One region of the Cocleimonas sp. KMM 6892 genome, then DNA from elsewhere that is predicted to be linked to it. Evidence: riboswitches for the same ligand, from Rfam matches in the RefSeq annotation. Region 1 holds a riboswitch; the other holds the start of a gene.

The links. Region 1 has a riboswitch for thiamine pyrophosphate ahead of thiC (phosphomethylpyrimidine synthase ThiC). Riboswitches for the same ligand answer to the same signal wherever they lie in the genome.
Region 2: another riboswitch for thiamine pyrophosphate. It lies ahead of OO007_RS17935 (TonB-dependent receptor); the one in region 1 lies ahead of thiC (phosphomethylpyrimidine synthase ThiC).

The regions. Positions count from the first base shown of each region.
Region 1 covers NZ_JAPFBV010000006.1:61,738-77,763, reverse strand. Annotated here, with positions in the region: gene OO007_RS16090 (thiazole synthase) at 1-274, opposite strand, end outside; gene thiS (sulfur carrier protein ThiS) at 276-482, opposite strand; gene OO007_RS16080 (FAD-dependent oxidoreductase) at 479-1,603, opposite strand; gene thiC (phosphomethylpyrimidine synthase ThiC) at 1,646-3,538, opposite strand; TPP riboswitch at 3,608-3,746, opposite strand; gene OO007_RS16070 (hypothetical protein) at 3,954-4,463, shown strand; gene OO007_RS16065 (glucokinase) at 4,623-5,597, opposite strand; gene OO007_RS16060 (isoamylase early set domain-containing protein) at 5,816-6,127, opposite strand; gene OO007_RS16055 (glycogen/starch/alpha-glucan phosphorylase) at 6,183-8,675, opposite strand; gene glgA (glycogen synthase GlgA) at 8,727-10,190, opposite strand; gene glgB (1,4-alpha-glucan branching protein GlgB) at 10,394-12,577, opposite strand; gene malQ (4-alpha-glucanotransferase) at 12,702-14,093, opposite strand; gene OO007_RS16035 (glycoside hydrolase family 57 protein) at 14,094-15,857, opposite strand; gene glgC (glucose-1-phosphate adenylyltransferase) at 15,861-16,026, opposite strand, start outside.
Region 2 covers NZ_JAPFBV010000007.1:72,133-88,158, forward strand. Annotated here, with positions in the region: gene thiB (thiamine ABC transporter substrate binding subunit) at 1-622, shown strand, start outside; gene thiP (thiamine/thiamine pyrophosphate ABC transporter permease) at 652-2,229, shown strand; gene OO007_RS17930 (thiamine ABC transporter ATP-binding protein) at 2,229-2,966, shown strand; TPP riboswitch at 3,109-3,244, shown strand; gene OO007_RS17935 (TonB-dependent receptor) at 3,321-5,465, shown strand; gene OO007_RS17940 (YkoF family thiamine/hydroxymethylpyrimidine-binding protein) at 5,501-5,764, shown strand; gene pnuC (nicotinamide riboside transporter PnuC) at 5,792-6,430, shown strand; gene OO007_RS17950 (VC0807 family protein) at 6,680-7,387, shown strand; gene OO007_RS17955 (ion transporter) at 7,523-8,335, shown strand; gene yidD (membrane protein insertion efficiency factor YidD) at 8,381-8,722, shown strand; gene OO007_RS17965 (PQQ-dependent sugar dehydrogenase) at 8,898-10,037, shown strand; gene OO007_RS17970 (hypothetical protein) at 10,141-10,419, shown strand; gene OO007_RS17975 (hypothetical protein) at 10,474-11,382, opposite strand; gene mnmG (tRNA uridine-5-carboxymethylaminomethyl(34) synthesis enzyme MnmG) at 11,495-13,384, shown strand; gene rsmG (16S rRNA (guanine(527)-N(7))-methyltransferase RsmG) at 13,415-14,050, shown strand; gene OO007_RS17990 (MBL fold metallo-hydrolase) at 14,075-15,124, shown strand; gene OO007_RS17995 (DMT family transporter) at 15,234-16,026, opposite strand, start outside.

The DNA.
Region 1 (16,026 bases):
TGGGCAATAAGTGGCAACTCAAGTCTTTAACAAAATCCCAGAAATATCCACCGCCGTTATTTTCTGGGGACTGTCTTCTCAATGACAGCGTAATGACTTCTGCTCCGGATGCTCTAATCGCCTGCTGCATAACCTCTGGTGAAGGATAAAGTGCCGAACCGATAAAGAAACGGCTGCTTAATTCAACGCCATAGACATTCCATGTACTTGATTGCTTATCAGAAAAAGCCTCTATAAGTGGGGGGGTGCCTTTGCAATTATTTAGTTGAGTCATGTTAGCCTCCACTGACAGGATTTAGGATATCGACCTTATCCAGATCATTTAAAAGTGTCTCTTCCCAGTGATCTCTAGAAACAAACACCTGATTAACCGCAACCCCTAACATACCGTCACTTTTATAACCTAACTTGATCAGTGCCTGGCTAATGGTGAGATTATTTTCAAAGGTTTCTGCTTTATTGTTTATGCTGACTTTTATCATAATATTTGACTTGCTAGATCGGATGGATTTACTGGGTTCATGGATAAAAATTGGGGAAAGCAAACATCCTCCTGCTCTCCAAATAATTGTGTTATAAGGTCGTTGATTAGTGCTGGGGCAAATAAATAACCGTGACGATATAAACCATTGATATGGACTAATCGTCCCTGCTGGAACACTTCAGGTAAATTATTATTAAATGTGGGGCGAAGCCCTGAAAGCATATCGATAATCTGTGCTTCGCCAAACCCCGGGTGCAAGCTATAAAGCGCTGACAACAATTCCAAACCTGACCTTATAGTAATCGGTCCATCATTATCATTTTCTAATTGTGTTGCGCCGATAATGTAGTGATTATCACCACGAGGAGCGATATACAAGGGGTATCGCGGATGCATCAGCCTAATGGCACGGGTAAAATTAACCTCAGGTGCATACACGCTAACCACTTCACCACGAACTGATCGAAGCTGTTTTAAATCTGCTCGCGCACCGTTGCCACGGCAGTCAAAAACGTAATCAAAAACACAATCGTTAAACCCATCGATGATTCCATAATTGGCAGATTCATCTAAGTTGATTTCTAATGACTCATGCCATTCAATCGCACTTGATTGGTCAAAATAATCATTTAATGCAGGGTAAAGTGTCTGGTTATTGATCACCCCTTCTTCAGGGAAAAATAGACCTTTACTAAAATTATGCGCTAATTCTGGCTCAAGCTTATGCAAGTGTTGTTGGTCTAATGCCTGCACATGTTTTTCGTCAATCATGGCGTTAGCCTTAACCTGAAACCGTTGCCAGCTAGCGTCGTCTTGAGTGTGCGAAACCACTAACGTTCCTTGCTGATTGAAACTCACTTTCTGATGGGTTGTACTCTCTAATTCAACTAACCATTTCGCCCATAACTCATAAGACCTAACGCCTAAATGTTGCGTAATGGCTTCGGTTGTAACTGCTTCTGTAAAAGGAGCAATCATTGCTGCGGCAACTAGACCTGTGCCTTTATGATGGCGATCATGTTGGTCGATCAGGGTAATTTCTATATCCTGATTACATTCATTTAGCCGCCATGCCAATACACGACCTGCTAAACCCGCACCAATAATTGCTATTTTCATCTAAACGTTTAAACCTTAGGAATAGAGTTTGATAATTTGGGATTAGCTATTAGCTTCATTAAAATCGGGCTTGTAAATTTCACTGCCCAATTTAACAAATTCAATCGACTTTTCCTGCATCCCTACTGCCGCAGCTTCCTGCTGTTTTGCATACTCACTGCCTGTTCCGTATTGATCACGTACCTCTTGTGTGATCTTCATCGAACAGAACTTGGGTCCACACATAGAGCAGAAATGTGCCACTTTAGCGGACTCTTTAGGCAGGGTTGCATCGTGATAAGCGCGTGCAGTATCAGGGTCTAAACCGATATTGAACTGATCTTCCCAGCGGAATTCGAAACGCGCTTTAGACATCGCATCATCACGCACTTGTGAGTTTGGATGCCCTTTAGCTAAATCAGCCGCATGAGCTGCAATCTTGTAGGTGATAATCCCGGTTTTAACATCATCTTTATTGGGCAGTCCTAAATGCTCTTTAGGCGTCACGTAACACAACATCGCTGTGCCGTACCAACCGATTTGAGCCGCACCGATACCCGATGTGATGTGATCGTAACCCGGCGCAATATCAGTCACTAAAGGACCTAAGGTGTAAAAAGGCGCTTCGTAACAGTGATGCAGTTGCTCATCCATATTCGCTTTGATTTTATCCATAGGTACATGACCTGGGCCTTCGATCATCACTTGAACATCATGTTTCCACGCCTTTTGGGTCAGTTCACCCAGCGTTTTTAACTCGCCAAACTGGGCTGCATCGTTTGCATCAGCGATAGAACCGGGGCGTAAACCATCACCCAGCGAAAACGTTACATCATAGGCTTTCATGATTTCACAGATGTCGTCAAAGTGTGTGTAAAGGAAGTTTTCTTTGTGATGCGCCAAACACCATTTAGCCATGATAGAACCACCACGAGAAACGATGCCAGTCACACGATTAGCCGTTAATGGAACGTATTCAAGCAACACACCTGCGTGAATTGTAAAGTAGCTGACGCCCTGCTCCGCTTGCTCGATAAGTGTGTCGCGGAATAATTCCCAAGTCAGGTCTTCTGCAATCCCTTTTACTTTTTCCAAAGCCTGGTAGATTGGCACTGTACCTATAGGAACGGGAGAATTACGGATGATCCATTCGCGCGTTTCGTGAATATTTTTACCGGTCGATAAATCCATCACGGTATCGCCACCCCAACGGGTAGACCACACCATCTTCTCAACTTCTTCATCGATCGATGAGCCTAATGCGGAGTTACCGATATTCGCGTTGATTTTCACCAAAAAATTACGACCAATAATCATTGGCTCTAATTCTGGGTGGTTGATATTCATCGGCATAACCGCACGCCCTTCTGCAATCTCTTTGCGCACGAATTCAGCCGTGATTTCTTTAGGCAATCCTTTTGCTGTCAATTCGGCAATTTGATCTTGCGGGATTGATGCACGCCCCAGATTTTCACGAATCGCAATGTACTCCATTTCCGGAGTAATGATGCCTTGACGAGCGTAATGCATCTGCGATACGTTTTTGCCTTCTGCGGCAATACGTGGTTTTGGCTTGTTTTCAAAAGGCTCGATATCAAGCTCATCGATCAAACGTTGATTGGTAAAATCTGAACTGAAGTTTTCTAATTGCACCGTATCGTTGCGCGCATCTATCCAGTCTTTGCGAAACTTTGGTAAGCCTTTATTAAGATCAATATCAATCGAAGGATCGGTATAGGGACCCGATGTATCGTAAACACGAACCGGCTCATTTTCCTCATATTCTGCAGTATCGCCTGAACCACGCAATAAGGTCGGGCTCAACTCGATATGACGCATAGCGACTTTAAAGGTATTTGCTTCGTTGCTTACATAGATTTTTTTAGAACCAGAGAGTGGTTCACGAGTGACACTAGTGACAATACTAGCGGGTATAGCTTTCGCAGATTTAAGCATTCTTCCTCCAACAGTTTAATTAAAAAATTACCTGTCGGATTAGAAATTCACTGCCAATTTGGTAGTTGAAAATACTATCTTCTTGTTTCCTACGACGGTATGAACCGTATCAGGTGCAACGGGTAAAAATCTCAGCTCATCCCTTCATTATATTTCCCGTAAAGACGGAAAAATAATCATAAAGGGGTGAACACCCCGACAAGTGATACGGACATTAACAGCTCATATAAACCTCTGTCAAACTAATTATTGGGACAAATAATCTCATTTAGTGAAAAATAAGTCGTTTTTCTTAGAATAATTCTTATTTCTTATTACTTATATGTTTGATTTTATTACAACTAAAAAGAGAGGCTATATTTTGAAAAAGCCGATAAGATGTGTGTAATTAATTGCTGGTTGCGAAAAAAAATTTATGAGTAATTCCAGAGATTCAGAGTCAAAGTCCACATTAAAAAAACACAGTGAAATTCCGCGAACACTGGGTTTTCTTATCGCATTCGTTGGTGTGTTTTTTCTTGTCGCTACCGTTTTCAGTTTAATAACTATTGTGGTTTTACAAGCCGCTTCTGGAGATACTGGCCCGCTTTCATCCAAAGACAAATACACTATAGCGCTCTCTATCACTTCCCTGCTTACTGCCTTAGGAGCGCTTTATATCGGGATTAAACTGATAAAAAAATTAGACAGTGGTCGCAAGCTGTTTAATATTTTTGGCCTTATCGTAATTGCTTTAGCCTGGGTCAAGTTCATGTACAAACAAAATGCGATAGAAAAAAGTTTTGCCAATATGCCGGCTGAGCTTGCGGCAAATGCCAAACAGATAGAACTCGGTGATACCTTGACTGTATTTATTCTGCCGGTAATTTTGATTGTGGTGGCGTTATTATTGAATTTACCAAGGTCTAAAGCATCGCTGAAGTAAGTGTTTGAAACATATATTTAAGCGCATAGTAAAAATGGCACCCCCCACCTTTGAGGCCTTTTTTTGGGGGGGTAATTAGCTAACGAGTGAATCGTTCAGGGGTTTGAGTTTGGATTTGGATTTGGATTTGGATTGGATTTTGAAGTAGAAGTAAGCGCATCAATCAAAAACCTGACTGATACCCACCAAGGCAGGATGTTCAGACTTGATGACAAAGACTGGAATATCTTTTAAGTAATCCTTAAAACGGCCTTTGGATTCAAAACGCTCTCTAAAGAGAGAATTGTCAAAATAGCTGCCAAGCTTCGGAATTATCCCTCCACCGATATAAATGCCCCCTTTGGCTCCCAATGTTAAGGCAAGATTTCCTGCCACTACACCGAGTAACGCGCAGAAGACTTCCAACGTTTCCTCGCACTGTTTATTCGTTTGATCAAGCGCATATTGGGAGATATCTTTCGGGGTTAAATCCGGTTTTGCATCTACTTGGTCAAGCTCACAGATAGCCAGATAGAGGCGTTGTAAGCCGCTACCGGAAATCAATCGTTCTGCAGATACATGCTGAAATTCCTTCCAACACGTTTCTAGTATCTGACACTCACGTTGAGTCGTTGGACTTAAGCTTACGTGCCCACCTTCTCCCGCTAATGGTAGCCATTCTTCACCCGAAAATATTAACCCCGCAACACCAAGACCCGTACCAGGACCTAGAATACCAATTGGCGCATCCTGTTTGATTTCGCCGCTGCCTATTTGATGGCAATCTTCACGCGCTAAATGTGGAATCGACAGAGCCAGTGCTTCAAAATCATTCTTGAAGACTAAAGAATCGAGGGATAAGTCTTGCCGTGTTTGTTCAATCGAAAAGTCCCAATCGTGGTTTGTCATTTTAATACGATCACCATCAATAGGATTAGCAATGGCAATCGCTGCTTCGAGTACTTGAGGGTTGTTAACCTGCTGTAAATAATCCTTATAAGCTGATGCGAAATCAGGATAATCACCGACTGCCAACACCTTTTCATTTTGAATAAACTTATTACTGGTTAGCAATGCAAAACGTGCATTGGTGCCACCGATATCGGCAATCACTCGCTTATTTGCGGGGAGCTTAGACTTTGCTTTTGCATTCATATTTCAAGATCCATAGCTTTACTCTTTACAACTAAAACAACTAAAACAACTAAAACAACTAAAACAATTAACAACTAACAACTAACAACAAATGACACCCCCCTACTTTGGGGCTGTTTTTTTTATTGGGAAGTGTCGACAGGGTATTCTTCGGTAAAACTCTACCGACATTTCCGTCACATTAATTCTAAAAATTTGCTCAGCGTTTACTTACTGCTTTAACAAAGCTGAACAACAGAATTTTCACCATCAATGCCATTAGGAATATATTTATCAGCTTCCCAATCATTTTCCCAAACACCTTGATCGTTTAGATAACGAAATTGATACTCAGGCTTAGCTACATCCAGTTCTACAGTTTGTGTGAAATCACCACTTTTAAGGCGCTTCATCGGTGTTGCTTTGTTATCCCATTGGTTAAACTCACCAACGAGATACATCTTTTCAGCAGAATTAGCTGCATCTTTTCCAACACGAAATGTCACTTTACACACTGGCCGTGACTTCAGAAATTGTTTTTTGATACTCACAATTAACTCCATTTAATTAGATTAAAAAATAAACACTAACTAATGACAATATTAGCTACTTGATTTCAAGAGCGTCTAATTTCCAGATATCTCTATTGTAATCCTGCATGGTTCTATCGGTTGAGAAGAATCCACTGCAAGCGGTATTCATTACACTCATGCGTCCCCATTTTTCCTGATCCTGCCACGTTTTAGCGACTTCATTTTGCGCATCTATATAGCTTCTAAAATCAGCGAACGTCACCCATGGGTCATTACGATTATATAAACTCTGGATAATACTGTCGAAAATTCCTGGCTCATTGGCATTGAAATGCGCAGACTGAAGTAATTCCATCACTGCCTTCAAATCCTGATCCTGGTTGATATAGTGCATAGGATCATAATTGCCTTGCAAGTCTTGTACTTCATTGGCTTTTAGACCAAACAAGAAGAAGTTTTCCTCGCCCACCTCATTAATTATTTCGATATTAGCGCCATCATAAGTGCCTATGGTCAATGCGCCATTCATCATGAATTTCATATTGCCAGTACCAGAAGCTTCTTTACCGGCGGTAGATATTTGCTCCGACAAGTCAGCAGCAGGTGCAATGACTTCCATGGCGGTGACACCATAATTCGGGAAGAAAACCAGCTTTAACTTATCACCCACATCAGGGTCAGAGTTGATCACTTCAGCAATGTTATTGGTAAGCTTGATAATATCCTTAGCCAGGATATATCCCGGTGCAGCTTTGCCACCAATGAGTACACAGCGATTTGCCCAGTTTTCGGTATTGCCCTGCTTTATTTGAATATACAGATGAATCACATGCAGTAAATTCAATAGTTGTCGTTTGTATTCATGGATACGTTTCACCTGAATATCAAACAATGAATCGGTATTAAATTTTACGCCGCAGAGCTGTTCGACTAAATCTGCCAGGCGTTGCTTATTGGATTGTTTTACCTGTTTAAATGCTTTGGCAAACGTTTTCTGTTTGGCTGCTGAAAGCTTTTTAATCTCGCTAATGTGCGAGAGATCGGTAATCCAGTCTTCGCCAATGTGGCTAGAAATTAATTCTGTCATTTCAGGGTTCGCGTGTGCTATCCAGCGTCTAGGCGTTACACCATTGGTTTTATTGGTAAATTTATCAGGCCATAATTCGTAAAAATCATGGAACAAACCTTCGCACAATAACTGTGAATGCAGTGCTGCAACACCATTTACCGAGAAACTTCCGACAATAGCTAGGTTAGCCATACGAACCTGTTTGTAGGGACCTTCTTCTATGATCGACATTCTTGCATGGCGTTCGGTATTACCCGGCCATTTCTGTTGCACAACGCGCATGAAGCGCGCATTGATTTCATAAATAATTTCCAATAATCGCGGCAACAGACTTTCAAACAAATGTACTGGCCACTTTTCAAGCGCTTCTGGCAATAACGTATGATTGGTATACGCCATGGTTTTAGTGGTGATGCTCCATGCGTCATCCCAGTTTAAGCACTTCTTATCCATTAGTATGCGCATCATTTCTGCCACTGAAATGGTTGGGTGTGTGTCATTCATCTGAAACACATTTTGTGCGACAAAATTTTCATAATTATTGCCGTGAATTGTCTCCCATTGACGGAAAACATCTTGAAGACTGGCTGAAGCCAGGAAGTATTGCTGTTTTAAGCGCAATTCTTTACCGTTTTCACTGGAATCATTCGGGTATAAAACCATCGTGATGTTTTCGGCATTGTTTTTTGCCGCCACCGCATCGGTGTAACTACCCGCATTAAATTCTTCAAGATCGAATTCATCCGTCGCAGAAGACTTCCATAAGCGCAAGGTATTAACGGTTTTGTTTTTATAACCAGAAATGGGCACATCAAAAGGAATCGCGAGCACATCATTGGTTTCTACCCAGCGAGCGTGCAGATCATTATGCTCGTCACGATAAAACTCGGTATGACCCCCAAACTTTACGGTTTGCGTATATTCTGGGCGTTCCAGCTCCCAGGGATTACCGTCTCGTAACCAGTGATCAGGTCTCTCTTCTTGGCGACCATCGACAATGGCTTGTTTAAACATGCCGTATTCGTAACGAATACCATAACCTAAAACGGGTAATTGCAAGGTTGCACAGCTATCCATAAAACACGCAGCCAGACGACCTAAGCCGCCGTTACCTAAGCCTGCATCGGGTTCGATTGATTCAACGTCTTCTAGCTGCAAACAGAATTTTTCCATCGCTTCTCTGGAGGTTTCGGTCGCATCCAGATTGAGTAGATGGTTGCCTAGGGCTCTGCCCATGAGAAATTCCAATGACAGATAATAAGCGCGCCTGACATTTGGCTGGCGATAGGCTTCCCAGGTTTTGTACCAATTGGCGACAACCCTGTCTCGTAAGGTAAACGACAGTGCTTCATAAAAATAAAATGAGTGGCAACCTTGAGTACGACCAAGGTGATACGTTAGATATTTTTCAAAGCTTTCACTAATCGCCTTAGACGTATTTGGTAAAGATTTAATGTTAGTGGGTAAACAGGTTTCTAACTGTGCTTTTTCGATCATGTTTTTCTCATTAGTAAATAGTGGTGTCGCTATCTTGGCGTTTTAAACGGTTTAATTGTTGTAAATTTCTATGTAAGCATTGGCGCTTTTTTCCCAGCTAAAGTCTTGCGTCATGGCATTTCGTTGCAGTTGTTGCCAGCTTTTCTTGTTTTCATACAATGAAAGCGCACGCTGAATAGTCTTAATTAATGCTGCTGTATTCGGCGCTTCTAACACAAAACCATTCGGTTTAAATGAAGACTCTTCACCATTCGCTTCGTCGGCATCGACGACAGTATCCGCAAGACCTCCAGTACGATTGACGATGGGTAAAGTGCCATAACTTAAGCTGTACATTTGATTGAGGCCACACGGCTCGAATCTGGAAGGCATTAGAAAGATGTCACACCCTGCTTCTAACAGATGCGCTTTCTCTTCATCGTAACCAATAGTGACTAAGACCCGATCGGGGTATTTTTGGTTTAGCTGTTTCAACTGAGCTTCGATGTAGGTATGCCCTGTTCCGATAATGACTATACGCGCCGTGGTTTCATCAAGAATTGTAGGTATGGCTTCCAGCACCATATCAATGCCTTTTTGTTCGACCAGTCGGCTTACAAGCCCTAACAATGGTGCGTCTAGCTGTTCTTTTTCAGCCGTTACGCCATACGATTCGAGCAACGCTTTTTTGTTTTTTTGTTTGCTAGGGTTTCGTCGCTGCGCGGTAAAATTAAAAGGTATTAAGGTATCCGTCGAGGGATTCCAGACGTTTGTGTCGATGCCATTGAGAATTCCGGTTAGTTTATAACTTCTCGACGAAAGTACGCCTTCGAGTCCATAACCAAATTCTGCGGTACAGATTTCTTTTGCATAAGTTGGGCTAACGGTTGTAACAGCATCGGAATAAACAATACCTGCCTTTAGCATCGATAAATTACCATAAAATTCGACGCCTTCCATCGACCACCAGGCGCTGGGTAATCGAAGACGGTCATATTCATCCTTGGAAAAGCTACCACTATAAGCCAGATTGTGTATGGTAAAAACACGCCGCGGACGTTCCGGTTCGTGATCTAAAAATGCAGCAACTAAACCGGTTTGCCAATCGTTACAATGCACTACGTCGGCTTTCCAGCCTTGATCCAGTTTATCTAAACTTAGGGCTGCTACGGCTTGAGAAAACAAAGTGAAACGTTCTGCATTGTCGGGCCAATCATAGCCATTTGAATGACTATATGGATTACCTTCCCGATCGAATAAGTGTTGAGCGTCAACCAGCCAAATGGGCATTTTAAACTGCTCATGTGTTGCTTCTAATATACGAACGTCTCTATTGCTTCCGCCGAGGTTAATGCTTAACCAACCTAACGTCTTGAAAGAGTCTAGTTTGTTTAACACATCCCGATAGGCAGGAAGTACCAGACGAACATCGAGATTCTTTTCTTGTAGCGCATGCGGCAGGCTGTAAGAGACATCACCTAAGCCACCTGTTTTTATTAATGGCCACACTTCACTCGTCGCGAATAAAACCTTCACCTTAAAATCACCATTAACACATTCTCTTTATAAATATTCGTCATATCATTAACATTCAGACATTGTTTTGATTTTTTTACTGTTTTCTCCAGGCTATTTAAAGTAGAAAGTCACCCCCCTACTTACAGCCGTTTTTTTAAGGGTTCTCTTTAGTCGTATATAAGCAATTCTCATGCCAGTAGTTGTTAAATGTTTATTTCATCCTAATGAGAAAAATCACCTTTTAGAAACAAAGCACTTAAAGGTGGCAACGTAACACTGATTGATTGTTGATAGCCCGTCCATGGTGTCGGTTCAACAACAATGGGATTGTCATTTCCACAATTTGAGCCCGTATAAAATGCAGAATCTGTATTTAACAACTCGTGGTATGTATCTGCCGCTGGAACGCCAATTCGGTAGTTAGTTCGGGGTACTGGTGTAAAATTCAATAAGCATATTATCGACTCTTGCGGGTCGTTAGATTTACGTATCAAACTCAGTGCTGACTGATCTGAATCGTTACAATCTATCCACTCAAAACCATCGTGAGAGAAATCCCAGTAATGCAGCGCAGCCTCATTCTGATAGAGCTTATTCAGGTCTGTGATTAACTGACTAATGCCGTGATGTTGTTCTACAGATGTTAACGCCCAATCGAGTTCCGCATTGTCATTCCATTCAATCCATTGCGCGAACTCACCACCCATGAATAATAATTTTTTGCCCGGATGAATGTATTGCCACGCGTACAATAAACGTAAATTGGCTAACTTCTGCCAGTCATCTCCTGGCATTTTACTGACCAGACTACGTTTGCCATGCACCACTTCATCATGCGATAACGGCAAAATAAAGTTTTCAGAATAGCTATAGATTTGACTGAAAGTCAGTTGGTTATGATGGTATTTACGGTGTACCGGATCGGTTTCCATATAGCTTAGGTTGTCATTCATCCAACCCATATTCCATTTAATGGAAAAGCCTAAACCGCCGAGTTCTACCGGCCTAGAAACCATCGGCCATGCCGTTGATTCTTCTGCCATGGTCAACACACCGGGGTGCAATCCATGAACCGTGGTATTCATTTGCTTGAGAAAATCGATCGCTTCCAGATTTTCTCTGCCGCCAAACTCATTCGGCAACCACTCGCCAGCTTCTCGTGAATAATCCAGATAAAGCATCGAAGCAACTGCATCGACACGCAGTCCATCTAAATGGAATTCCTCAATCCAGTACACCGCATTGGTAATTAAAAAGTTTCGTACTTCATTGCGTCCGTAATTGAAGATTAATGTTCCCCAATCCTGATGCTCACCTTTTCTTGGATCAGCATGCTCATAAAGCGCATCACCATTAAATTTAGCTAATGCAAAAGCATCTTTTGGAAAATGGGCAGGAACCCAGTCAAGAATCACACCTATGTTTGCTTTGTGACATTCGTTAACAAAGTAGCGAAAATCTTCGGGTGTACCGAATCGAGCGGTAGGTGCAAAGAAACCTGTAACCTGATATCCCCAGGATTGGTCTAACGGGTGTTCTGCTATCGGCAGTAATTCGATATGCGTATAAGCTAATTCCTTGATATAGGGAATGAGTTGGCTAGCAATGTCTCGCCAATTGAGGAAATTACCATCATCATCCCGGCGCCATGAGCCTGCGTGCAACTCATAGATACTGATTGGTTTATGTTGCCAATCGAAAACTTCACGCTGCTCTATCCAGTCCTGATCTTCCCAGTTAAATGCTTTTGCCGACGATATATGCGATGTTGTATCAGGACGTAATGCCATAGACTGAGCATAGGGATCCGTTTTCTTTAAGATCTCATCATGTTGCGTACAGATTTCATATTTATACACGTCATTTTCGACCAAGCCCGGAATAAATAATTCCCATAGACCTGATGATCCTCGGCTCCGCATTGGGTGTCTGCGGCCATCCCAGCCATTGAAATCACCAACAACGCTAATCCTTTTAACATTGGGGCACCACAAGGCGAATTGACAACCGCTTACCCCATCAATTGTCTGAATATGCGCACCCATAAATTGATAGGCATGATGATGTTTTCCTTCTGCAAATAGGTAAATATCCATCTCACCTATTTGTGATTGAAAACTGTAGGCAGAGATTGACTCATGCCATTCTTCACTGCCTTTTTGTTGCCATTTGAGTGTGTAATGGTTATCCAGTGATTTGGCTTCCTTAGCCGATAACCGATACTCAAAGAAGTCACTCTCAGGAATTCGCGACATCTTTCCTATGCCTTTCAATTCTGCAACTTCTGCCTGAGGGAGAAAACTGCGGACAATGGCTCCTTCTTTGTTGTCTAGGGCATGAACACCCAAAACAGAAAACGGGTCATGATGTTTACCCTGCTGTAGTTTGGACAATTCTGGCGTCAACGTTTCGACCTCAATTTTATTACTAGAAACGTTTTTGCTAGTGGCTTTTTTGGCAGAGCTTACTGTGCTTGGACTAGCTTTTTTCACGATTTCTTACCCGTCATATTATTCTTAGCTTGTGCCATTAGTGAGAATCCATTTTATATAAGCGACCAGCATTTTCTAGCTGCTCTCTAGTTTTATTGGCGATGCTTTTGGTTATTTGTTCCCAGTCGAATTTCCAGGTCCAATTATTTTCTGAGATTCCTGGAACATTCATGCGAGCTTCTGAGCCTAAATTCAGCAAATCTTGAATTGGAGCAATCGCTAATTGTCCCCTGCTATTGAATGCAACCTCAATGAGCTTCTCCGATATTTTGTTTGGGTCAGAAAGTTCTAAAGTATGCAAAATGTGATTTTGCATCTCTGTATCCTGGCTCGTAAACCAGCCGAGAGTCGTGTCATTATCATGTGTGCCTGTGTAAACGATACGATCATAAGTAATGTTTTCAGGTTTATGCGGATTATCCGAAAAGCTGTCGAATGAGAATTGCAAAACCGACATTCCCGGAAGTTTATATTTCTCACGCAAGGCATTCACTTCAGGCGTAATGATTCCCAAGTCTTCAGCAACAATAGCTAATGAGCCCATTTCTTGCTTTAAATGCTCAAGCAATTCCTCACCCGGTACTTTTTGCCATTCGCCATCGACTGCCGTTTCACACTCTGTTGGAATTACCCATACCGCTTCTAAGCCACGGAAATGATCAATACGTACCAAGTCAAAAAGACTGAAGTGATTTTTTAGACGTTGCATCCACCACTTGAAATCATCTTGTCGCATTTGCGCCCAATTATAGTGCGGGTTACCCCAGCGTTGCCCAGTTTTGGAGAAATAATCGGGAGGCACTCCTGCAACTACAGTGGGCTGACTTTGGTCATCTAATAAAAATAATTCTGGATTACTCCATGTGTCGGCACTGTCGTGAGCAATAAAAATTGGCATATCGCCAAAGATCATAATATTACGCTCATCAGCATAGTGTTTAATTTCATTCCAACGTCGATAAAGACAAAATTGCTGCCAACAAATGGCATCTATTTGATCATGATTCTCTGTTCTATACTGATCTAAGGCGTGTTCTTCACGATGGCGAAATTCATCTGGCCATTCATACCAGGGTTTAAATTCCAGTGTTTGCTTTAACGACATGAATAAAGCGTAGTCATGTATCCAGTAATCCTGAGCAAATAACCAGCGTATGAATTCTTGATCGCCGACATTGATATTTTCGTAATCGTTAGCTGCCAGCAATGCAGGATTTATCGCAAATGCCGAGTAGCATTGATAAGGCGACAAGTTTTCCTGAGGTACACCCAATGGCAATATTTGCCATACACTGATACCTGCATTCGACAGAAAATCTAACCATCGAAAAGCATCGTTATCCAAGACGCCGGAAGGTAAAGAGGTTGGATGCAGTAACACCCCTCCTAATCGCGCTTCCTTATCGGTTAATTCGGAATATGTTTCCATTTAAACATTACGCCTCATGGTACCTGAGTTTTCGGCATTTCCTCCGCCTATGGATATAGGGTGATTAAGGTGTTCAGGAGGTACTTTATCAATCAATGTATAGAGCTTTTTCAACTGGATACGATACAACTCATCAAAGTCATTCACACTCTCAGACGAGTTATAATCACCAAACCACCAGAACCAGTCAGAGCCTTCACAAATCGCGAGTTGATCATCTAACTCCAGCAAGTCATCTTTTGATAGAGCGCTAGCAGCGACAACCTCGTCACAGTCTTTTTTGGCAGCAACCAGATATTCCCAGGCACGGTTTTTATCTTCCTGCCCTATCCATGTAGTAAAACTGCCATACACCCAACTGCCGGCGCAAATGCTATCTACTTTGGTTGCTGTCACAGATTTTGCTGATTTGGCGAACGTTGTTACTTCTATGTCTTCGCATTGACTCATTTGTTGATACAAGGCATCCAGAAAATAATAACCATTGTCATGATAATATTCCCAGGCATTCTCTCCATCGAGGATCACCGAGACGACTTGTTGCTCCACATCATCGCCGACAAATTTCGCAATATTCTGCAGGTTTTCTACAAAATTATGCGCTGCATCATCAGCGTTCCAGTGACTGTATTCAAAACCAATAAAATCAGACAACCCATCATCTCTAAAATACATCTGAGTGCCATGATCTTTATATTGATAAGGCTTAAATAATGCCTTTTTATTATGTACTTCTTCAGAATCCATCTGATTCAGATGACATGTATTTCGCCAAACCTGCTCACCAGAAGCGGTCCAACTGATACCAAATTTATCTAACATCTCGATGGCGTCTTCACTCACTCCGCCTTCTGATAGCCACACACCATCAGGCTTTTTACCAAAGTGATGCTGAAACGATTGAATGCCTTTTTCCATATGCCATTCTGAACGACTTACACCATTCGGATAATCATCGCAATTAGGCATCGGAGCTTCTGGGGATGAGCATTTCATGTTCTCAAATTTATTCAACAGAGGCACAATAGGATGTGCATACGGAGTTAACGATAACTCTATTTGCCCACTATCTGCTAAGGCACGATAACGAGGGATGATGTCGCTTAAGGCTTCATAGATAATTGACAGCAGCTCTTTTCGATCATCCAGAGAATAGTCATGACCTTTTTCAAATAGTGCAGTGACCTGTTTTGAGCCTTTCAAAGAATGACCTAACCAGGCCAGATGATACCAAACCACGAGATCATGAAATTTCTGATCTTCCAGACCTTCAACAAATGAGTCAATGGGCGAGTTAGTTTGCGAATCAAAAGCTGACTCATTCTCTCTGGAAATTTTATCAAACACACTTTCCATACTTTTCATCAGTTGATCAAAAGCAGGATAAGGCTCAATCATTCTTGGTGCATAACAGCGCTGACAATCTTCAAATAAACGCTTTTTTTGCGCTAAATTTGATGGGATATCTGCTGTTCCCGCCAGTACCGAAAGCAAAGGATCTGATAATGGGTTTGTTTTATGTGAAGTACTCGACTGATAATTTTTAAGCTCTTCAACGTATTGATCAAGCTGTTCCAGCAATACCGGAGAGAAATTAACAACAGCAGCCATATTTGGGTGGTTTTCCAGATGCTTCGCCATATCGGTATAATCTTTTATGCCATGCAGATAAACCCACGGCAGATGGAAAGTACCATTAGGCCCTTCACGATAGTAAGGCTGATGCATATGCCAGCACAGTACTACTTTAAGCTTAGACTTCATAAATCAATCACCTTCAAATGAAAACAAATCCTGACCAAGCATCCCTGGAGTTACCAGTACGATACCTTCATCAGACACATGGTATTTTTTACGATCAGCCTCAAGGTCTTCACCAATTACAGTGCCATCAGGTATCACACAGGCTTTGTCGATAATCGCTTTGCTAATG
Region 2 (16,026 bases), on a different contig from region 1:
CTACTTTGCTTTTGTTTATGACAAAGACAAGTTAAAGAATCCACCTACCAGTCTTAAAGCACTGATTGAAAACCCAGACTCACCGAAGATTTTGATTCAAGACCCAAGAACCAGCACCCCGGGTTTAGGCTTATTATTGTGGGTAAAAAAAGTCTACGGCGATAAAGCCGCAGAAGCATGGGAAAAACTAGCGCCGCGTATTGTGACTGTCAGTAAAGGATGGAGCGAAGCATACGGTTTATTCTTAAAAGACGAAGCACCATTGGTTTTAAGCTACACCACCTCACCTGCATATCACATGATTGCTGAAGAAAAGAACAACTTTGCCGCCGCTAAATTTTCAGAAGGTCATTACCAGCAAATTGAAGTAGCCGGAATGATCGCTGCGAGTAAAAACAAATTACTGGCAAAGAAGTTCCTGAGCTTTATTCAAGGCGAAACATTCCAGAAAATCATTCCAACAACGAATTGGATGTATCCCGCTGCACTGGCCAAATCTGAATTACCAGAAGCATTTAATACCCTTATTGATCCAGAACCAGCCCTTATTTTCTCAAGCGATGAGGTGAATAAAAACCGTAAAGCATGGGTTAGTGAATGGTTGAATGCTTTAGCTCAATAAATTATCCAGTTAGATAATCGATACAAACCATGAAAGCCGGAATCTTTGTTGCGCTGTTGGTCATTGCTTTTATCACGGTGCCTTTATTTAGTCTGTTTTTGGCTAGCGGCACGCTTTCCGGCGAGCAAACAGCGAGCTTGAGTGAGATATGGAACAGCAGCTATATTCGCCGAGTTTTATTTTTCAGCTTATGGCAAGCACTCCTCTCGACACTGCTAAGCATCGCTTTGGCGATCATCGTATCCCGAGCTTTTGCGCGTTATCCAAACTTCCCCTTACGCTCTTTCTTTCTTAGTTTATTTGGGCTGCCTTTAATCGTTCCAGCCGTTGTTGCAGTCATTGGAATCATTACAGTTTACGGAAAATCCGGCTGGCTACCTATTGGCTCAAACCTATATGGACTTTTGGGGATTTTACTGGCTCATGTGTTTTTCAATTTACCGCTCGCTGTACGTTTATTCTTGCCTGTCTGGAATCAAATTCCTGAACAGCATTGGCGTATCGCTTCACAATTAAAATTTAATAGCTTCCAGCAATGGAAACATATCGAATGGCCTGCGTTACGCGAGAGTTTACCCAGTGTTGCGCTATTAGTTTTCATGTTGTGCTTAACAAGTTTTGCCGTCGTGTTAACCCTCGGTGGTGGTCCTAAGAGCACCACCTTAGAAGTCGCCATTTACCAGTCTTTACGATTTGATTTTGATCCTGCCCAAGCTATTGTTTTAGCATTATTACAACTCGGGCTTTCGATTCTAGTAGCCACCATTGCTTCTCGTTTCAACAAAATACCGGATGTAGAACCCGACCTAAATATCAAAAATGCCAAGCACCAATCCGAAACTGGCAAGTTAGATAAAATACTACAAATCACGTTTATCGTATTCGCAATATTGTTTGTCAGTACCCCTCTTCTCGCTATTTTTATCGATGCAGCAAGAGGCCCAATCATCAGCGTACTCAGTGAAAGAAATCTGTGGAAGGCGACTGCATTCAGTTTATTAATTGGTTTGAGTGCAGCAACTATTTCACTGGTGCTATCCTGGTTTTTACTTAATGCTAGTGCTCGAGCAAGCTATCAAAATAAAAACAAACTTTCACAACGGTTATTGCTTTCTGGTTCTATTATTTTCGTGGTGCCACCATTAGTGATCGGTACGGGTCTGTTTATTCTATTGGCTGACTTTATCAATGTTTTTGATTGGGCGATTTTGATCGTCATTCTTCTTAATGGCTTACTCGGCATTCCCTTTATCATTCGCACGCTAGGGCCAGAAATCAGACAAAACACAATGAAATATCAACGACTTTGCGACAGCTTGAATTTAAAAGGCTGGCAGCGTTTCAAACATCTAGACTTTCCTCTTTTAAGAAAACCGCTGGGCTTATCTGCAGCACTTGTGACTGTTTTCACCATGGGGGATTTAGGTATTATTGCTTTATTTGGCAGCCCGGAAACAGCCACACTGCCGCTATTACTTTACCAGCGCCTTGGTGCTTACCAGATACCTCAAGCAGCAGTGACCGCCGCTTTTTTACTGATTATCAGCCTCATAACTTTCTGGCTTTTAGAAAAAATAATTAGCGGTAAAACGCAGAAGGACATGTAATGTTAACCGTAGACAATCTGAAATTCAGCTATCCAAAACACTCAGCCGATGACGATGAAAAAGGTGCGAATACTGCTGAGATGCAATTCAACCTTGATGTTCAGGGGGGAGAAATTCTAAGCATTATCGGCCCGAGTGGTTCTGGCAAGACGACCTTGCTCAATTTAATTGCTGGTTTTAATTCGCCAAGCTCGGGCAGCATTATTGTTGATGATGTGGATATCACCCCACTAAAAATTCACCAAAGACCTGTCACAACCGTTTTTCAGGACAACAATCTTTTCCCTCATCTTGATGTGTTCACCAATGTGGCTATTGGCATTCAGCCTTCATTGAAACTCAGTCAAGATGAAAAGCAGCATATTCATCATGCACTGGAAAATGTTGGCTTATCTGATTTCCATAAGCGCCGTCCAAAAGAGTTATCAGGTGGTCAGCGACAGCGTATTGCTTTAGCCAGAGCATTAGTCAGAAAGCAATCCGTTCTCCTGCTCGATGAGCCATTAGCGGCGCTGGGCCCAGCGATGAAAGACGAAATCATTGATTTACTCAAAGCGATGGTTGAAGAACAAAATATGGCCGCCCTACTTATTAGCCATCAACCCACAGATGCTTTTCGTGCCTCCAAGCGTACGGCATTTATCAATCAGGGAAAGATTCACCAAATCGGAAATACTGCGGATGTGCTAGGGGATTCGGCAGATAAGGTAATAAAACAATATCTAGGCGAGAGCTAAAAAAACGCATATCAAAAAAACGCCTATAAGTAGGGGGGTGGCTTTTGATGGATTTAACCCTGCGATTTTAGACTATATTGATGAATATATCGGCTTCCTGAGCTTTAATCTTGCACTTTCAAGGTTCTCTACTATACTAACCGCCATCGCCTGGGGGTGGTTGTTGTATTTATTATCATATAATTCAATAAATTCAACGTAACCTGAGATTCCGTGAGGAAGACCCTAAGAACCTGATCTGGATAATACCAGCGTAGGGATAGGTAATGTCTTTCTCGATCTAGCTTTGTCATTTAAAGCTATGAATCTACTAAGCATGTCTCCTATCCCCATTTTTATTTTTAGGAGTACAGCATGCCATTTCAAGTGCCATCACAAGCCAAACTGCCCGCACGTTTTTCTTTTGCATTAACGAGCATATCCGCATCAATTCTAGTTCTCGCACCGTTATTATCTGGCGTTAGCGCAAACGCCGCTGATGTTCTCGAAGAAGTGACCGTCACAGCGGATTTCCGCCCTACTACTTTAGAAGAAAGCACAGCGAGTATTTCAGTTGTTACTGAGGAAAAATTGACCAAACGTGGCGCTCAGCATATTGAAGACACCTTGAATGCTGCACCCAACGTCAATATGGCAAGTGGCGCATCTCGTTCTCGTTATTTCCAGATTCGTGGTATTGGTGAACGCAGCCAGTTTATTTCTCCGATCAACCCTTCTGTGGGTTTGTATATAGACGGTATGGACTTCAGCCGCAGTGGTGGTTCTGCAACGCTGTTTGATGTCGATCAAATAGAAGTAATTCGTGGCCCACAAGGCACTAAATACGGCGCAAATGCATTGGCTGGTATTATCAATATTCACTCTACCGAACCTACCAACGAACGCTCAGGAAAGATTGAAGCAACCTTAGGCAACTACGGTAAGCAAAGCCTTGGAATAGCTGCTGGCGGACCGTTGATTAAAGATAAGTTATTGGGGCGTTTTTCATTACACACCAACCAATCAGATGGCTTCATGGAAAATGATTTCCTCGATCGTGATGATACGGCTAACCGTGATGAATTTACCGGACGCGGACACCTTAAATGGCTGGCAAATGACGACCTAACCGTCGACCTAAAAGTATTACACCTTGATATCGATAACGGCTATGACGCATTCACATTTGATAATAGCCGCACCACATTGAGTGATGAGCCAGGAAAAGACACGCAAAAAACGGATGCTATCTCTTTAAAAGCATTGCTGGATATCAACTCTTCAGTGGCTCTTGAAGCCAGCGCAAGCTACTCAGATTCAGACCTTGGTTATAGCTATGATGAAGACTGGGGATATGTTGGACAGTTCTCTGAAGACCTTTATCCATATAGTTCTTTCGATGAATACCTACGTAACCGCAAAAATACCAGCCTAGAAGGACGCCTACTTTCTAATGAAGATGGACGTATATTCAATGATAAAACGGACTGGGTTGTAGGCTTATATCATGCCAAAAAAGAGGAAGGACTAACGCGTAAGTACACCTATTTAGAAAGCGATTTCCTAAGCCAGTATGATACTGAAAACACCGCGCTTTATGGTCAATTAGACACTGAAATCAATGACAAGCTTAAGCTCATCACTGGTTTGCGTGTAGAAAAATGGAAAGCCGATTACACCGATTCTAACGACAACAAAATCAATGTCGATGAAACATTGCATGGCGGCAAACTCGGTCTGGAATATGAACTCAACGACAACCATTTGGCCAGCACCAGTATCTCTCGTGGTTACAAAGCCGGCGGTGTAAATACCGATGGTACGTTGCCTGAGAATCTACTCGATTTTGATACAGAATACCTGTGGAATTTCGAAGTCGGGGTTAACTCATCTTACTTAGATGATGCCCTAACCACTCGCGTTACTGCTTTCTACGCTAAACGCAAAGACCAGCAGGTAAGAAGCTCTATTGTTGAACTTCGTGAAGATGGTAGTACCGACTTCACCGACTATATTGGTAATGCAGCAAAAGGCAGCAACTACGGTATCGAAGCAGAACTTGACTGGAAAGTGAACGACAAATGGCGCTTGAAGACATCACTAGGCCTGTTACAAGCCAAGTTTGATGAATACACAGACCCGCAAAGTACCGCAAACGGCTTGGATTTGGCAGGAAGAGATCAGGCGCACGCGCCTAACTACCAATATTCTCTGGGTGCTGAATACTCGATCACGCCAAAATTAACCGCTGGTGTAACACTTGAAGGCAAAGATGGCTTCTACTTCTCTGATCGTCACAACGCCAGAGCAAAAGCTTACAGCCTGATAAACGCTAACTTGAGTTATAAAAAAGGTGATTGGACAGCAACATTATGGGGTAGAAATCTAACCGATAAAGACTATGATGTGAGAGGTTTTGGTAGCTTTGGTAACAATCCAGGCAATGGTTACATTACTGAAACGTACACCCAAAAAGGCGAGCCACGCACTGTTGGATTAACCGTTTCATTAGACTTTTAAGCTAGACTTAACCTCATACTTGAAGAGAATACATTATGGAAATTTCAGTAGATATCAGCCTTTACCCGCTTAAAGAAGAATACGTTGAGCCTATTCTGGCGTTTATTAAAGGTCTAGAATCAAACCCGAAGATCACTGTAAAAAAGAATCAACTCAGCACTCAGATTTATGGTGAATACGACGCGGTGATGGCATTGATTACTGCAGAGATGAAGGACGTTTTTGCGGCGATGCCTCATTCGGCTATGGTAATGAAATTTGTTGGCACTAACCGTGCGGATGTAGAAGTTGATTGGTAATAGCGTTTCCTTGAAAAGAAGATCGCTATGACAACAGATGCAATCGTTGAAGCTTTCCTGGCCTTATCTGGCTGGGAAGTTTTTGCCACGACTCTCGGTATCGCCTATGTGATTTTGGCAGCGAAAGAGTCCATCTGGTGCTGGCCAACGGCATTTGTCAGTACACTGATTTATACAGTACTCTTTTGGGAAGGCCAACTTCCCATGCAGGCCATCCTTAATTTCTATTATATGGCGATGGCTATCTACGGCTTTATGCTGTGGACTAAACACAGTAATAATAACGATACTCTCAAAGTTAAAACATGGGGGTGGCAAAAACATATCGCGTATATTGTCATCGCCAGTGTCTTAAGTATTGGCATTGGTTACTATCTCGACCTCAGCAGCGGAACCCGACTCCCCTTTTTAGATTCTGCCGTGATGGTATTTTCTGTGATCAATACCTGGTTGATGGCGCAAAAAATTCTGGAAAATTGGCTGTACTGGATAATCATAGATGCCGCAGCTATTTATCTGTATTGGCAAACGGGCTTTTACGTCACGATTATAATGTTTGGTATTTATCTGATACTGGCGATTTATGGGTATAAAGAATGGCGAGATTCATTAAAAGAATCGTTGGATGAAACTGATTTAACAAACACTGAAAATCCTTATATGTAGTTCAAGTCATTAGATCAATCTTTAGGTCACCCCCCTACTTTAAGTGACTTTTCATTTTGCTGTTTAAAAAACGATTTTGGAATTTATGAAGAGCTAGGCACTTTTTCTAGTATTCGTTGAATAGTAGAAAATCAATAATCTCACTGTTATTTTCCGTATTTATACCCATAATAAATGGATGTACTATTAATCCTGTTCCTTATTTTTATATAATAAGACCAATAATCAATCTAATTTAAAGTAACCACTATGAGTAATACCCCCGAGCATAAGCCTCGCCCCTTAATTGATCTATTAGTTAGTATCATCTTACCCTCTGTAATTTTGATGAAATTCAGTGGCGATAACGATTTAGGTGCAGCTGGCGCACTCATCATTGCATTAGCCTTTCCACTTGGCTGGGGTATTTTCGAATTAGTAAAATACAGAAAATTTAACTTTATCGCTCTACTCGGTTTAGTCAGCGTGCTTCTTACCGGCGGCATTGGTTTATTAGAATTAGATAACAAATGGCTCGCGATTAAAGAAGCGGCTGTGCCCAGTGTGATTGGTATAGCTGTATTAGCGTCGACCTTTACGCGCTACCCATTAGTGAAAACGCTGTTGTTCAATCCTAAAATAATGAATGTGGAAAAAATTGAACAACACCTCGAAGAACGCAACAGCACGCCAGCTTTTGAAAACCGTTTGATGAAGGCTAACTATCTGTTTGCTGGAACGTTTGTCTTTTCTGCAATCATGAATTACGTTCTGGCTAAATGGATCGTCACCAGCCCTTCTGGCAGTACCGCTTTTAACGAAGAACTCGGACAACTGACTTTATACAGTTACCCGATGATTGCGATCCCATCGATGATTATGATGATGGCGATTTTATATTACCTATGGCGCACTATTAATGGTCTTACTGGGCTTGGTTTTGAAGAAATTCTCGCTACAGAAATCGTAGAGAAGTAACTCTTCTAATCGGTTTCGTCTTACTCTTTTGAGTTTAGTAGACCCGCACCCTCGAAACTTTTAGATTCTGGAACCTTATAGCGACATAAGGTTGTAAGGTTCCAATCCCACCTAAACATTTAGCTCGCTGCAGACATGTATCACTCTATTAAAAAATTCATCGAAAGCTCCACCTTTCAGAACTTCATTATCAGCCTGATTATCCTTAATGGTATAACCATGGGGCTTGAAACATCGAAGCAAATGGCTGCAAATTACGGCAGTTTTTTTAAATGGTTTAACATCTTTGTCATCAGCATTTTCACCATCGAAGTTTCACTGAGAATCTATATTCACAGATCAGCATTTTTCAAAGACGCATGGTCCTTATTCGACTTTTTCATCGTCGCTATCTCCTTAGTGCCTGCCAGTGCTGGATTTGAAATTCTGAGAATTTTAAGAGTATTAAGACTATTGCGTTTGGTATCAGTAGTACCGCAAATGCGCAAAATCACTACCGCTTTAGTCACTGTGATTCCCGGAATTGCCTCCATTGGTGGCTTGCTAACGCTGTTTTTCTATATATTCGCGATTATGTCAACGCAGCTTTTTGGCGATACATTTCCTCAGTGGTTCGGCACATTAGGCGAATCCTTTTATACCCTATTCCAGATCATGACCCTCGAATCCTGGTCGATGGGAATCGTTCGCCCTGTAATGGAAACCTATCCTTTAGCCTGGGTATTTTTTGTGCCCTTTATCTTTCTGGCCACATTTATTATCGTTAATTTAATTATTGCCATCGTTGTTGATGCCATGAATGAAATGAAAGAAGCCGAAGAAGAGAATATTATTGGTGAGCTACAAATCACAGACGATTCAACCAAGCATGAGCTTCAATTAATACGGAATGAGTTAAAAGAACTAAAAGTGCTCATTAAAAATAATCCCACTGGATTCAATAATTAAGTGAAATAAATAAAGAGAAATAAATAAAAAGAGAGGACTGCAATCATGAGAAGAATTTTCTTAAGCTTAATTACGTTCTACCAAAGATATGTTTCGCCTCATAAACGTTTCAATTGTGCCTACGGTGTACTTCATCAGAATGGTTCTTGTTCCAGCAGAGTGTATTCCATCATTCAAAACTCACCTCCAAGCAATTTACTTCCCGAAATTTCTGCCCAGTTTAAAGCATGTAAAAACGCGCATTTACATTTAACTGCTGAGAAGAAAAAAGAAGAGGCAGTAAATATAGATGACACAGATAAAAAGAAAAGCACTAAAAACAACGATCATTACTTATGTATTGGCAGTGAATGTAGCTTTTGGGCATGTTTAGGGATCTTTTCTTAAAACCAAAAAAACCTTCTTATGCGTTTCGCACTGACCTAAATTTCACTAATGCAGATTGTCCATGTACAACATTTAAACATCTCCAAAGTGAACTGACAGACTTCTTGGAAGTCTATTTTTACTGAGAACATAGAGTCTTCAGGACTTAAAAACCTATTTCAACCTTGAGAGAATTATGCAACCACCTCGTTTACTGACTAATTTAACGCTGTTACTCGCTCTGTTTTCATTGAGTAGTTTCGCCAACGCTGTTGATGATATTTTCAAAAGTGATAAAAGTTCTAGCCTCGAAGCCGAGAGCTTTGGAGAATTCAATCAACCCTGGGCGATGACTTTTCTATCTGATGAAAATCTATTAATCACTGAAAAAGCAGGAAAGTTACTGTTAGTGAATCTCAAAAATGGTTCTAAAACTAAAGTGGCAGGGTTACCCGAAGTCGCTTATGGCGGTCAAGGTGGCTTGGGTGACATTATTCTTCACCCTCAATACCAGCAAAACCATTGGGTATACTTATCCTATGCTGAGCAAGATTCAGCAGGGAAAAAAGGAGCTGTTGTTGCCAAAGCAAAGCTACAACTTCCTGCAACCAAACCTAAGCTGGAAAACCTTGAGGTTATTTGGCGACAGACTCCAAAAGTTACTGGCAGTGGTCATTATTCGCATCGAATGGCATTCAGCCCAAATGGATATCTATTCATCACTTCGGGGGATCGACAAAAACAAACACCCGCACAAGACTGGAATCAAAATTTAGGCAAAGTTATTCGATTAAACGATGACGGCTCGGTACCCAAAGACAACCCTTTTCAAAACAAAGGCGATCTCGCAAAATCTTTTTGGTCATTAGGTCATCGAAACATGCTGGGTATATCTTTCGATAAACAGGGCAAACTGTGGACGCACGAAATGGGTCCAAGAGACGGAGATGAATTAAACCTGACGACTCGTGGCGATAACTATGGTTGGCCGATTGTTTCCTGGGGCGATAATTATTCCGGCATTCCCATCCCTGATCATGACACGCGCCCAGAATTCAATGCACCCGAAGCATATTGGGTGCCTACGATTGCACCTTCTGGACTGATCATATATTCAGGTTCGGTATTTCCTGAATGGCAGGGCAATGCATTTATCGGCGGACTAAGATCAAGGTCGCTGCTTCGTATTAAAATAGACGCTGACCAAGCTCAGGAAGTCGAACGCTTCGACATGAACAATCGCATTCGCGAAGTTGAACAAGGGCCTAAAGGCGCAATATGGGTTCTGGAAGATGGAAGAAATGGACGCTTGCTTAGACTGACTCCAGATTCGTAAATAATCAATTTGCATTTTGCCTAAAGAAACGATCAGTTAGCATTCGCAATATTGCAAGTCGCTAGGTATTATTCGGCTTACAATTGCATCACTGAAACTATTTATGAAATCATCGTTTAGAACACTACTTTCCCCTATTCTTAAATTATTTGAGTCGGGAGAAGGCCCCTATAACTACAAAAAATCCCATAGAACTATATTAAATGTTGTGGGTTGCCTGTTTATACTCTTGTCATTGGTTACGGTTGCTGGCGGATTGGCTAGCTCATTAATGGGTGCAATCATCCCTTTTTTAGTTTTCTTTTTGGGTGGTTTACTGTGTTTAGTGATAGGCACTTTAGGCACTGACCGTGCGGTTGCGAAAATATGGGGAACTAAATAGCCAATTTTTTATTGGCATTTCGCTAAGTCACCCCCCTACTTTAAACCACTTTTTTTAAAAGCGATGCTCGAGATTCATCCATTTATCAATATCCTGCTCGCCCAGCACTTCCATATAAAACAACAATAAACGATAAGCAGAACGCGCATATTTCAGCTCAGGAATAGTGTGATGTCTGGAATAGACTTCAACAAAACACTCAAATTGTTGTTGATCTAGCAAATACTCCAGCAACACAAAATCCAGTTCTCGCGGAGCCAATACAAACGCGTCTAGATCTAGCAGAATCAATTCTAAATTGTTCTTTGTGATTAAAAATTGATCCCAGCGCAAATCTGGCATCACAGGAACAAATTCATTAACATTTAACTGCTCACATGCGTCTAACGCAGCATTCAGATATGCATTGTCTGTAGTTTTGTCCCCCCCCCACTTATGAGCACTTTTTTCTAGAGTATCTCTCAGACGTTGTTTCCAATGACCACTGTTATATATTGGTTGATGTATTGACCCCCAATTATTCTGTCGATCTTGATGGAGATTCGCTAGATGCTGAGCCAGTTGCTCAACCATTCCAACGCTGATTTTTGAATTATCCGGGACTAAACCATCTACTTCAGGCGTTAAAATATACGACCCATGTTGCCTGCTGCTTTGGGATTGAATCAGTTCAGGTATTTTTAGTGAGGACAGTGATGAAATATGCCCATATAAGGTGTTGAAGCTTGCAATATCGTTCCGTAAATCAACTCCAAAAAGCTGCTGCATAATCTGCCAGAAAGGCGATTCAGTATTGCTGCACACTTTCAGAAAATAATTACCCTGTGTAGATTTCAAACGCCATAAATCATGGGTACTGTCTGCAAAACGTTGTGGAATAAATTCGGCATTTTCAGCCGCTATTTCATTCGGTAATGTTTCAATCAGCGCTGCTGGTATTTTCTTATTATCCTTTTGCTTCATGAATTTACGTAAATCGCGCTAGATTAGGTATTAGAGAGTATAAGGTATTTTTCAAAACAAGAGTGTTTACTATATAATGCTCTGCTAATTAACTTTAACATCTGCTCCTACTATGTTCTATACAGAATCTTTCGATGTCATTATCATCGGCGGCGGTCACGCCGGCACTGAAGCTGCTCTTGCGCCTGCGCGCATGGGACTGAAAACATTATTACTCACCCATAATATTGAAACCATTGGACAGATGAGTTGTAACCCTGCCATCGGCGGTATCGGTAAAGGCCATATCGTAAAAGAAATCGATGCACTGGGTGGTGCAATGGCACATGCAGCTGATAAAGGCGGCATCCAGTTTCGCACACTAAATGCCAGTAAAGGCCCAGCGGTTCGTGCAACACGTGCACAAGCTGATCGCTCTTTGTACAAAGCGGCGATTCGTAAAATGGTCGAAGCCGAAGAAAACCTGCAAATCTTTATGCAAGGTGTTGACGACTTAATTATTGAAAATGATCGAGTGGTTGGCGTGAGTACCGAAATGGGGCTGAAGTTCAAAGCCAAAGCAGTGGTTTTAACAGTAGGAACTTTCCTTGGTGGTAAAATTCACATCGGTATGGAAAATCATTCTGGCGGACGCATGGGTGATCCACCATCGATTGCTTTAGCTGATCGTTTACGCGAAATGCCGTTTAGAGTAGACCGTTTAAAAACCGGAACACCTGCACGTATTGATTCGCGCAGTATCGATTACAGCAAACTACAAGAGCAGCCAGGCGATACCCCTATTCCTACATTTTCATACATGGGAAAAAAGGAAGATCATCCAGAGCAAATTTCTTGTCATATCACATACACCAATTCGCGCACGCACGACATCATTCGTGCGAGCCTTGATCGTTCGCCCCTATATTCCGGTGTAATCGATGGGGTTGGGCCGCGCTATTGTCCTTCTATCGAAGACAAGATCGTGCGCTTTGCAGATAAAGACAGTCACCAGATATTCATCGAGCCTGAAGGTTTAAATACCTACGAAATCTACCCTAATGGTATTTCAACGAGTATGCCGTTTGATGTGCAGTTTGAATTTATTCGCTCTATAGAAGGCTTTCAAAACGCTCATATCACTCGACCGGGTTACGCGATTGAATACGACTTTTTTGATCCACGTGATCTTAAGCCAACGCTTGAAACCAAATTTATTGATGGCTTGTTTTTTGCAGGTCAAATCAATGGCACAACCGGCTATGAAGAAGCTGGCGCTCAGGGCTTGCTTGCAGCGACTAACGCAGCACTCCAAGTTCAGGGCAAAGATTCATGGTTCCCGAAACGCAGTGAAGCCTATATCGGCGTAATGGTTGATGACTTAATCACCCACGGTACGCAAGAGCCTTACCGTATGTTTACCAGCCGTGCTGAGCATCGTCTGTTATTGCGTGAAGACAATGCAGATTTACGTTTAACTGAAATTGGTTACAAGATTGGCCTTGTTGACGAAGAACGCTGGCGCGCATTCAACATCAAACGCGAGCAAGTTGAAATCGAAATGCAACGTTTGCGCGACACCGTTATGCACCCTGCTGATGTCAATACAGAACAAAACGAGCGCATTTTCAAAGGCTCTTTAAGTCGCGAATACCGCCTAAACGAACTACTACGACGCCCAAATGTTAGCTATGCTGACTTAATGTCTATCGACAAGTTTGGTCCAGCGGTTGAAGACCCAAAAGTTGCGGAACAAGTCGAAGTACAGTTTAAATACGCGGGTTATATCGATCGCCAACAGCTTGAAATTGATAAACAGAAAAATCATGAAGAGACGGTTCTACCCGATGATTTTGATTATTCAACGATCAAAGGCGGCCTTTCAAATGAAGCATTACAAAAGCTACAAGATCAAAAGCCTACGACGATTGGACAAGCTTCGCGTATCCCTGGCATTACACCAGCGACTATTTCGATTTTGATGGTACATCTGAAGAAACACCGTTACCAGAAAGCTAGCTGATACTCGATCTTAGAAGAGAATTTATAAAAAATGTCGCACGATCAACTCTGGGAACAAGGGCTAGAGCAACTCGGTTGCCAGCCTGATGAGTCTCAATTAGCTCAGTTAAAGCAATACGTTGAGTTACTCAATCGTTGGAATAAAACCTACAACCTCACAGCAGTGCGTGAGATTCAGGATATGATTCCATTGCATATTTTCGATAGCCTTGTGGTCGCTGATTTCATTAAAGGCGATAACTGTTTGGATGTCGGTAGTGGCGCAGGTTTGCCTACTATTCCGCTAGCGATTATGCAGCCGGATCGTGAATTTATGGCTGTCGATACCAACGGTAAAAAAACGCGATTTATTCAACAGGCGATTATTGAGCTGGGTTTGAAAAATGCCAAGGTTTCTCAAGCGCGTATTGAAAGTTTAGATTCTGAGATTAAATACGATGCGATTATTAGCCGTGCCTTTGCCTCGGTATTTGACTTCCTAGAAGGCTCATCAGATCAGTTAGCCTCAGGCGGAACGTTGTATGCCATGAAGGGACAATACCCAACAGGTGAATTACAGTATATTCCGAAAAAATATACTTTAACGCAATTGCATTCGATGGAGGTCCCTTTCGTCGATGGTGAACGCCATCTGCTTGAATTTACCATGAGTCAGACAACAGCATAAATTAAACTAGCCAAAGGACAACGCATGAAACTAAAGCATTCACGTTCGGTTTTTTACCTATTTACCGCAATGGTGATTAGTAGTGTTGTCATTGGCAGTTATTGTAAAACCAAATTTATGCCGGTGAGCAATGCCAATGCGGCAACGTCTTCGGCTGCTTCTACAACTACTTCTTCTACAACTGCAGATAACAAATCTAAATATGCCGATGTAGATGTTGCAATGGAGTTAGTCAAAGTTGGCGAACACAGCTATTACGTCCAAGGTAAAGCGGGGATCGCTACTGATAATGCAGGTTTTATCTCAAATGCAGGCGTAGTAATCACAGATGCTGGCGTGGTGTTATTTGATGCGCTGGGAACACCTTCTTTAGCGAATAAGCTACTGCAGAAAATACGTGAAATAACGGATCAACCTATCGTTAAAGTGGTTGTCAGCCATTATCACGCTGATCATATTTATGGCTTGCAGGTATTTAAGGAACAAGGCGCAGAAATTATTGCGCCAGATGGTATTTATGAATACATCGACTCGGAAGTTGCCAGTAGCCGTCTGGAAGAAAGACAGTTTTCACTGGACCCCTGGGTGAATGAAAACACCTACATCGTTAAACCCGATAAGATTCTTGATGATACGGAAAAATTCACTGTCGGCAATATTGATTTCACCATCAATATCATTGGCAAAGCCCACTCTGATGCTGATTTAACGCTATTTGTTGAAAACGACAAGGTGCTTTTTACTGGTGATATCCTGTTCGAAGGTCGTGTGCCCTTTATAGGAAACCATACAAAACACTGGCTAGAAACATTACAAAGTCTGGAAACCAATCAGGTAACAGCCTTGGTTCCCGGCCATGGCCCTGCCGCAAAAGATCCGCAAAAAGCAATTACATTGACGCGAGAGTATTTAGCCTATATGCGTGAAAAAATGGCGATTGCCGTGGAAGAGATGATTGATTTTGATGAAGCCTACGAAGAAGTAGATTGGTCAAAGTACGCAGAATTACCTGCGTTCGAAGCCGCTAATAGACGCAATGCATTTCAGGTTTATCTGTCATTAGAACTAGAGTGATAGTGCCCTAAATAAACAGATTAAATAAACAGACTAATTGAATAGAAACCCACCTCCCCACTTACGGGCACTTTTTTAAAAAAAACTGCCCGTAAGTGGGGAGGTGGGTTTATTTGTTTTTATCGAATACTATCTGTTTTTGTTCTGCTTTAATCCGACTGATTCGTCTATCAGTCATCGCCAAAACACCTGCAAATACAATAATTATGATGCCAATGATGGTTTTATAATCCAGAACCTCATCCCAGATTATCCAACCAAATAAAGCGGCAAAAGCAACTGCGGTATAAGTATAAGGACCAAGTTGGCCAGCAGGCGCATGACTGTAAGCTTTGCTCAACGCTAATTGTCCTATGGTTGAGAAGATTGCAATACCCGCTAACGAAGCTAGTTGAATCCAGCTTAAACTCACCCAGTTTAGCAGCGCTGGAATTGCTGAGACCAAGGTCCCAATCAGTGCGAAGTAAAACACGATTCGTCCCGGTGTTTCTGTGGCGGTCATTTTACGAATAATAACCTTAGCAAGTCCTGCCAGCATCGCCCCAACTAATGCCAATAAAACGACCAGATTGAATTCTCCCGCGCCTGGATTAATGATTAATACAACACCAAGAAATCCAACTATGATGGCGATAATCGTTTTCAAACCAATACTTTCTTTGATCCAGAAAAAGGCAAAAATCGGAATAAAAATCGGCGACGTCTGTTTCAATAAGGATGCTTGCGCCAGCGGCAAATGCCCCCACGAGTAAAACAAACAAACCATTGCCGACAAACCAACCACACTTCTAGCGATGTGCAGACCGATATGCTTGGTATGAAGTCTTGAAATACCCTTCCTCATTAGCCATGGCACTAATATTAATAGGCCAACAAAATTTCGGATGAATACGATTTGCTCT